DNA from 4 places in the Pseudoalteromonas aliena SW19 genome. Region 3 is predicted to be linked to each of the others. Evidence: predicted binding sites of a transcription regulator. Region 3 holds the regulator's gene; each other region holds the start of a gene.
The links. Region 3 encodes sigma-54, which starts transcription at its own class of promoters, with help from an activator protein. Its sites were predicted from a motif close to GTTGGCACGNNNNTNGNNT; they were not measured.
Positions count from the first base shown of each region.

Region 1: the regulator sigma-54 is predicted to act here: its motif matches at 1,070-1,088, upstream of PALI_RS12530 (flagellar basal body rod protein FlgF).
Region 2: the regulator sigma-54 is predicted to act here: its motif matches at 947-965, upstream of PALI_RS01825 (EF-hand domain-containing protein).
Region 4: the regulator sigma-54 is predicted to act here: its motif matches at 837-855, upstream of PALI_RS06375 (EF-hand domain-containing protein).

Region 1 is NZ_AQGU01000026.1:284,135-286,342, forward strand. Features, by position in the region: gene flgG (flagellar basal-body rod protein FlgG) at 1-268, opposite strand, end outside; gene PALI_RS12530 (flagellar basal body rod protein FlgF) at 290-1,033, opposite strand; gene flgE (flagellar hook protein FlgE) at 1,340-2,208, opposite strand, start outside.
Region 2 is NZ_AQGU01000020.1:17,044-19,251, forward strand. Features, by position in the region: gene PALI_RS01815 (calmodulin) at 22-234, opposite strand; gene PALI_RS01820 (EF-hand domain-containing protein) at 379-591, opposite strand; gene PALI_RS01825 (EF-hand domain-containing protein) at 655-867, opposite strand; gene PALI_RS01830 (flagellar brake protein) at 1,325-1,990, opposite strand; gene PALI_RS01835 (TrkH family potassium uptake protein) at 2,024-2,208, opposite strand, start outside.
Region 3 is NZ_AQGU01000027.1:256,968-259,175, forward strand. Features, by position in the region: gene ptsN (PTS IIA-like nitrogen regulatory protein PtsN) at 1-97, opposite strand, end outside; gene hpf (ribosome hibernation promoting factor) at 102-389, opposite strand; gene PALI_RS14510 (RNA polymerase factor sigma-54) at 415-1,914, opposite strand; gene lptB (LPS export ABC transporter ATP-binding protein) at 1,984-2,208, opposite strand, start outside.
Region 4 is NZ_AQGU01000025.1:176,234-178,441, forward strand. Features, by position in the region: gene xthA (exodeoxyribonuclease III) at 1-11, opposite strand, end outside; gene PALI_RS06370 (exonuclease III) at 251-682, shown strand; gene PALI_RS06375 (EF-hand domain-containing protein) at 895-1,416, shown strand; gene scpB (SMC-Scp complex subunit ScpB) at 1,568-2,158, shown strand; gene rluB (23S rRNA pseudouridine(2605) synthase RluB) at 2,155-2,208, shown strand, end outside.

The DNA of each region.
Region 1 (2,208 bases), on a different contig from region 3:
CAGTAGTTAACATGTTGCCTTGTGAGAAGTTCTTTTGGTTAGCAACCACTTTCGCACCAGCGCCAAGCATTAAACCAGATGGCATTTCAGTGTCTTGCGACGAACGCCCACCTGGTTGATTAATATTTTGATAGAGTAAATCTTCAAAAATTGCGCGGCTCTTTTTATAACCAACAGTACTTGCGTTGGCTAAGTTATTTGAAATAACCGAAATATCAGTTTGTTGAGCATCAAGCCCTGTTTTACTTATCCACAATGCTGGATTCATAATAATGTCCTCACTTTAAAGCTAAACTATGCGTAATAACTGATCTTGACGTTCGTCAATTTGTTCAGCTGTTTTCATTAGTTTCACTTGTAATTCAAATTGGCGTTGATGGCTGATCATATCGACCATTTCGTGAACTGGATTCACATTCGACATCTCTAAGCTACCACTCAATACTTTTACATTGGCAGACGTCTCAACAGTTTGATCTGGCTTTGGTCTAAATAAACCATCATTGCCTTTTTCAAGCTGTGCGTTATTTGCTTCGACTACTTTAAGTCTACCTATCTCTTCTAAAAAAGTAGCGGGTGCGCCTTGCGGACGAACTTGAATTGCACCGTCTTCACTAAATGCAATTTTTTCAATTGGCACTGGTAATATAACGGGACCACCTTCGCCAATAACTTGACGACCACCGCTTGTAACTAGCATGCCTTCGGCTGTGATGTTGAGCGTACCTACTTTTGTATATGCCTCATTTCCTGATGCATCTTGCACACTAAGCCAAGCGTTATCACTCATTGCGATATCTAAGTCACGACCGGTTTGAATAATACCGCCCGATGCCATGTTTGAACCAGGACGTTCTTGCATTGAAAATACACGCGTTGGTAAACCCTCACCAAACGCTTGCATAGAACGCGCTTGTGCAAAATCGGATTTAAACCCAGTTGTATTAGCATTCGCCAAATTATTGGCTTTAAGTGCTAACCCTTGCAGGCTTTGTTTTGCACCAGACGCCGCAATGTAGACCATTTTGTCCATAACATCGACTCACATAAAAAATCTCTAATTAAGTAAATGCAAAATAGATGCCAAAGAAGTATGAAATTGAAATTGACGCGTTTTGAGGGGGATAATGGTAGTTATATCAAGCTAAAGGCAGCTATTTTGATGCAATCACCCTGTATTAAAAATAAAAATGGTGACACCACTTAAGCTAATTTTCTGTCTAATAATGATAAAAAATCGCTGTCGAAATAGATGATTTTTATATCCTATTATTCTAACTCCAGATAATAAAAAAGGCTGCAACAAGGCAGCCTAGTATTTAGTCGATAAAAATTTAAATTATCGTATCTGTAAAATGGCTTGCTGTAGTGTTGAATTCACTTCCAGCGCACGTGAATTGGCTTGGAAGTTACGTTGTGCACTAATTAAATCAACAAGCTCATTTGTTAAATTAACATTTGATTGCTCTAATGCTGATGAGTTAATTTTGCCAAATGCACCTGAATTAGCTTCACCGGCTATCGGCTCACCAGAAGTTAAACTTTTCTTCCAAGAAGTATTTCCGACTTGTTGTAGGCCTTGAGAATTAGAAAAACGAGTTAATGCGACTTGCCCTAAATAGGTAGAGTCGCCATTACTGTAAGAAGCAACAATTTTTCCATCTACGCCAATATCAATATTCGCTAATCGACCTACTGCGGCACCATCTTGATCTAATACTTTATTTTCAAAAGCCCCTGCATGCTGTGTTGGTATTTTTGAAGATGTACCAGCTTCGTCACGCCAATTTATTGTTACATCATTAGGAAAGCTTGCGCCATTACTCAAAAGTCCTGATATATTTGCACCAGTTAACGTGACTGGGTTGAATGTATTTCCTGTATTTAATGCACCATTGGTATTAAGTGGTATGCCATTAGCATCAAACTGGAATGTTGAAATTGGGTTATACGGCGCTGTAGGTTGTGCACTACCATCTGGGTTAAATGGTTGACCGTCTAATGTGGCAAAGGTTTGCCATTCGTTAGCATTACCTGTAACAGTCGAGTCTGTTTTCACAAAATACAATTGCATTGTATGTGCTTCACCTAACGAATCGTACACGTTCGTTGAGGTAGAGTGAGTAAATGACCCCGTTTGAGTTGGGTCAAATGGCGTAATTGATGGTGGCGCTTTGGTTGAGTCCAATCTAAACGATGAATACACAT
Region 2 (2,208 bases), on a different contig from region 3:
TGTTTAATTTAAAAAGGTGAGTTAGTAATTAGCGAACTCTTCTTTGGAAAGCTCACCACTACCATCGGTATCTAGCTCAACAAATTCAGCCATTAAATCAGTATCAACTGCCGCTTCGCTTGGGCTAATCGTGCCGCTACCATCTATATCAAGGCTATTAAGGTCTGATGCTGCAAATGCAACTGAAGAAGACGCTATAGCCATAAGTGCCAACGCTTTATTTAAATGTTTCATAACTTAATCCTTCATATTAAATGTTCTATCAAAAAAATGAGATCTCGAACTTAAACCGTAATTTTTCACTTCCTTGTTATCCTCTTTCGTAAGCTCCCTTGCCTACTTAGGTTGTCTTTGGCAACTCAGGATCAATACCTTTAATTAAGCTTTAGAAAATTCTTCTTTTGATAACTCACCATTTTGGTCAGTATCAAGCTCTGAGAACATGCTCATTAGCTTTGCATCTACCGATGCCTCAGATTGACTAATTGTGCCACTGCCATCCACATCTAATGTATTAAAGTCGGTTGCTGCAAACGCGGCTGAAGAAGAGGCTATTGCCATAAGTGCTAGTGCTTTATTTAATGTTTTCATAACGTGTATCCTTAAAATTTTTGAGTAATGTCAGGGCGCTTATGCCACCCCGTAGCGTTAAGCTTATGCTTTTGAAAATTCTTCTTTTGATAGCTCACCATTTTGGTCTATATCAAGTTCAGAGAACATGCTCATTAATTTTGCATCTACTGATGCCTCAGCTTGGCTAATGGCCCCACTACCATCAACATCTAACGTATCGAAATCAGTTGCTGCAAATGCAGCTGAAGAAGATGCTAATGCGATAAGTGCTAAAGTTTTATTAATGCGTTTCATAATATGTATCCTTCAAAGTTATGTTTATGCGATTAAGTAGTTCACTTTAAATCACGTTTTGTTTAGTACACCCAGACTATTACAACTTAGATGCCAACTTTTAAAAGTTATTTATTTTCAATGAGTTGACTAACTTTAGGAGTGAGGAAAGCAAATTGTTCAAGATTTTTTGTTGCTTTTTGGCAACAGGGTTTCAAGCAAAAACAAAAACACCTTTAAAAACATGATGTTAAGAAGATTCAAAATACTACAGTTTATAAATTTAGATACTTAAAAGATGATTTAACATTGAAATTTAGCTAAACCTTAGCTGAACTTTTTTTTATAAATACAATTGGAAGGATTTTTTGAAATTTAAATTATTGTTTTATATGGTTTATTATTTTATTTGGTGATGGTTAAATAATTTTTCTGCAAAAAAATAATAAATCACTAGTTTGTTGCATAATAGCGAAACTTAGCTTTCATCAAGTTCAGAGTTAAGCATTGAGGGATCAATAAAGTGCTCTCTCATGAAAGTTCTCATTTCGTCTTCGCTGGCTAATAACTTAATACCGCACTTAGCGCCCGCCGAATAGCCTTTAACGCTGCACACTTCACCTGCAAAGTTTTTACCACTGCTATCGAGCATAACAGTGCATTGCATATCTTTTATATTTTCAAGCGCTTGATCGCTTTTGATATCAAACATAACGCCAGTTAATGAAACGTCTTTGATCACTCCATCAAGCACTCTTTCGTCACTTAACTTAAGTTTAGCTGGCAATAAAGTAGGGATACGTGCTTGTGAACGCAGATCAAATAACTGCACGTGTTTAGGAAAATTAATAAAAACCAGCCGAGCAGGATGAGAAGTAACCGACATAACTTGTTGACGAAATGCTATAACTTGCCCACCACTACCTTCTATCAACGCTCTTACTACCACCATCACACCGTCACGCAAATAATCACTGGCTGCAAGCAATCGTTTAGAATTGGGGTAATTTAAAATAATAAACTTATCATCAAGCAAACCAACTAATTCAGTTTTAACACGCTTACTACTTGTAGGTGTTAATATTTCTAGGTCGACTAAGCTGCCTACACCTATATGCTTTAGCTTTTCTAAATTTGCTGGCATATCCCTTTCCCAATGATGTATTTACTGACTTTTTTACCCACGCCAAAACGTTGGTGTAAATAGTACCAGTAGAGTAAATATTTCGAGGCGACCAAACACCATTGCAATAGTAAGCAACCATTTAGCGCCATCGGTTATAGCACCATAGTGTGATGCAACGTCACCCAAACCAGGGCCTAAGTTATTTAAACATGCGGCAGTAGCTGAGAACGCCGTTA
Region 3 (2,208 bases):
GAGCAAGTTCGCTGATAAACTCTAAAATTCTTTTTTTGCTATTAAAAAGGACCGCAGCTTTGCTGCAGTCCTGGCATATAAGTGAGCTTAATTTCATCATATTAGTGTCGAGCAAGCTTCTCTTTGTGTTTAATTACTTGGCGATCGAGCTTATCAATCAACGAATCGATGGCAGCGTACATGTCTTGATGCTCAGTTGAGGCAAATAACTCAGCACCACTTACATGTATTGTTGCTTCTGCTTTTTGGCTTAGTTTTTCTACATCAAGAATGACATGAACATTATTAATATGATCAGAGTGTCTTTCTAGCTTCGCAAATTTGGTATTTATATAGTCTCTTAGTGAATCAGTTAATTCTACGTGACGACCAGTTAAGTTTAGTTGCATAAGCATTACCCTCTTTGTTTGCGTCTTAAATCAGACTTTTTCGCTGATTTGACGGTGGAATAGCCAGAGATTCGCGATATTTTGCGATTGTACGTCTCGCTACTTTAATTCCTTGCTCAGCCAATATATCCGCTATTTTGCTATCACTCAATGGTTTTGCTGAGTTTTCTGCAGCGATTAATTTTCTGATAAGTGCACGTATTGCTGTAGATGAGCATTCACCGCCATTTTCGGTACTTACATGACTTGAGAAAAAGTATTTAAGCTCAAATATCCCCCGAGGTGTATGCATATACTTTTGAGTGGTTACACGCGAAATAGTTGATTCGTGCATTTCCACCATTTCAGCAACATCATTTAAAACCATAGGTTTCATGGCCTCAGGACCATGTTCAAAAAAGCCTTGCTGCTGCTTAACAATACAGTTAGTTACTTTTAATAATGTATCGTTTCTACTTTCTAAGCTTTTAATAAACCATTTAGCTTCTTGTAAATGCGAGCGTATAAACTGGCTATCACCGCTTGATTTAACAGTGCGAGACATCGCAGCATATTGGCTGTTTACGCGAATTTTTGGCATGCTATCTGGATTTAGTTCAACAACCCAGCGGCCTTTAATTTTTTTCACTGACACATCAGGAATTACATACTCAGACTCTTCCCTAACAATAGTATCTGCAGGCTTTGGGTTTAGCGTATGGATGAGTGTCATTACTTCTTTAAGCTCTTCTTCTTTGAGCTTCGTTTTTTTCATTAATGTACGATAGTCGCGAGCTGCTAATAAGTCTATGTGCTCGGTTAAAATCATTTTTGTTTCATTAATATAGGGTGTTTCTTTATCAAACTGATTAAGCTGAATGCACAAACACTCTTGTAAACTACGCGCTGCTATACCGACCGGATCAAATAATTGAATGCGTTTTAAAACAGCTTCTATTTCATCAAGTTCAACTTCATTATCATCTTCGTTTTCTTGGTTGAAGCTTTCGAGAATCTCTTCACAACTTAGTGTTAAAATGCCTGAATCATCTACGGCTTCCACAATAGCAATCGCAATCGCTTCATCAGTAGGGCTAAATGGCGTTAGTTGAAGTTGCCACATTAAATACTCGTGGAGCGTTTCCGTTGATGCACCTTGGTATATAGACTCGTCTTCAGGCATTGGACCTGATGAAGAGGCTGGAGCTGCGCTCATGTACTCGTCCCAGCTAACATCCATCGCCATGTCGTCACTTACCGTATCTTTAGCAAGTGCTTCGCCGCTGTCTTGTTCGTATTCGCTTGGAGCATCGTCGGCAGATGCGCTAACAGTTATATCATCGGTGTCTGCTTTTTGTTCATTTTTACCTGCAGCGTCTTCAGAATAGTCTTGCTCCTCAACCTCTAAAAGTGGGTTGCTGTCGAGCGCTTCTTGTATTTCTTGCTGGAGATCCAATGTACTGAGTTGCAACAAACGAATAGCTTGTTGCAACTGTGGAGTCATTGTAAGTTGCTGGCCCATGCGCAGCTGTAGTGATTGCCTCATGTATCTCTAACAATCCTTTTATGTTGTTATAATTAATACTAGCAGATGCTTAAAGCCATGGCGTAAATGTTACAGCCTAAATTGCTCGCCTAAGTAAACATCGCGTACTGTTTTGTCATTTAATACGTGTTCTGGAGTACCTGATGCAATCAGCTCCCCATGAGAAACAATGTAGGCTTTTTCGCAAACATCAAGGGTTTCTCTTACGTTATGATCGGTAATTAACACACCAATCCCACGATTTTTAAGATGTTCTATGATTTTTTTTATATCAAGTACAGAGATTGGGTCAAC
Region 4 (2,208 bases), on a different contig from region 3:
ATCACTTTCATTGGATTTGCCTTAAAATTAGTTCGATTTAATACACCAAATTGTATCAGTAAATACGCTTACATAACATGACTGAAATGAGAAAATAGCTGCGCAAATGTTGTACAAATGGTGTTTAAAGTTTAAACATTGTTAATGTTCTATTAATTTGTAAAATAAATAAAAAATTCAATTGATATGTGGATTGTTGGTTATATAATGCGCGAAATTATTTAGCAACCACGTTCAAATAGGAACTCTCATGAAAACACAATTAATTCTAGCTGCAGCACTTTTAGTATCAACAACTGTTTCTGCACAAAGTAATTCGTATTTTAGTAAAGACAATAAAATTGAATCTAAATTATGTGTACTAAGTGCAAATGAGGGTTTTACAGCTGCTCGTAAAGTAGCGGCTCAGCATGGTGTATTTTTATCGCGCTTTTCATCAAGCATCTTGTGTAATGGTGAAGATATTCGCGATATCGCCAAAAAAGAAACAGCCAGTAAAGTAACTAAAGCTAAGGTTGAAGTATTTGCTAAAGATGCTCAACAAGAAACACAATTATGCCTTACAGCTTTAAAACAAGGGCTAGCACCAGTTCGTCAAAAGTTAGGTAATGTAGACTCGTTAAAATGTAATGGGCAAACAGTCACTGAATTTGTTAAGCGTTATCAAAACGCCGCTATTTAATCGCTAAAGACTTAAAAAGAGCTCGGTATTTTTACCGAGCTTTTTTTTGTAAAAATTACAAGGTTTACTGAAAAGTCTGCAGAAATGATGTGATAAAATAGCTCCTCTCGAAGATGCATTGAATGCATGTCATTGATTTAATTGCGCTTTCAATTTTGGCATTAGACTTGTATTAATTAGACTGACATTTATTAATTACAAGGATACGTCTTATGAAAAAGTTAACATTAGCAGCAACAATTTTAGCATCATTGAGCCTAGCAGCTTGTTCTTCACATCAAGGTCTTGATAAAATAGACAGCGATTTTGCAAGTCTGGACAATGACAGCGATGGTTATATTTCAAAAGTCGAAGCAGATGACGATAACATCTGGGAACATTTTTCAAATATTGATACCAATATGGACAATGAAATCAGCCGTAAAGAGTTTAGCGCTTACATGCAACTAAATGCCGGTAAAGTTGCGACTGATAGTGATGTGAGCGAGTCGGCATTTAAAGCCGATATTGCTAAATTTGATAAAATTGAAAGTAGTTTTGCAAGTTTAGATAATGACGAAAATGGTTATATTTCAATCGTCGAAGGTAATGACGATGATATTTCAAATCATTTTGGTTATATGGACAAAGATAAAGATAAACGCGTTAGTAAAAGCGAGTTTGTCGGTTATATTGAAAAGTACGGCAGCGCCGTGGCTGAAGATGACGCACTTGAGTCACTTAAACGCAGCTAATTTTTGCTGTTAGATTAATCAAGTTAGAAGCCAGTGATTTTCACTGGCTTTTTTGTGTCTTTAATTTAACTATTTGATAGATATATTTTCCTAGTTTGGTGTTGTTCTGTCATAATAGATGGCTGTGTATTTTTATTTGTTAAGAGTGTTTATGGCGGGTCGGCGAATTAGTGATGAGCAATTAGTTGAGATCATTGAAGCGGCGATTTTTGTTGCAGATAAACCGGTGAGTAAGCGTCATCTTAAAGACGTTGTATTAATGGATTTAGCTGTATCTATGGCGCAAATAAATAATGCAATTGATACAATACAAATACATTTTCAAACTCGTGGTATTCGCTTAGTTGAAGTGGGCAGTGGGTATCGTTTTCAGGCATGCAATAGTCTAAGTCCTTGGCTAAACAACCTTTGGCAGGAACGTGCGCCTAAATACTCACGTGCTTTGCTAGAAACATTATCGCTTATTGCATACAGGCAGCCTATTACACGCGGCGAAATTGAGCAGGTAAGAGGTGTTACTACGGGTTCGAATATTATTAAAACCTTACTCGAAAGAGAATGGGTTAAAGTGGTAGGGCATAAAGAAGTTCCGGGTAAGCCGGCTTTATATGCAACTACTAAACAATTTTTAGATTATTTTTCGTTAACTGGGCTTGAGAATTTACCAGCGTTGCCAACAGAGCAGCAAAGTAAGATTAACCAGTTATTAAGTGATCCTTCTGTGAGAGAACCATCCGAATGAGTATACAAGGTGAAAAGTTACAAAAAGTCCTAGCCCGTGCAGGGGTAGGC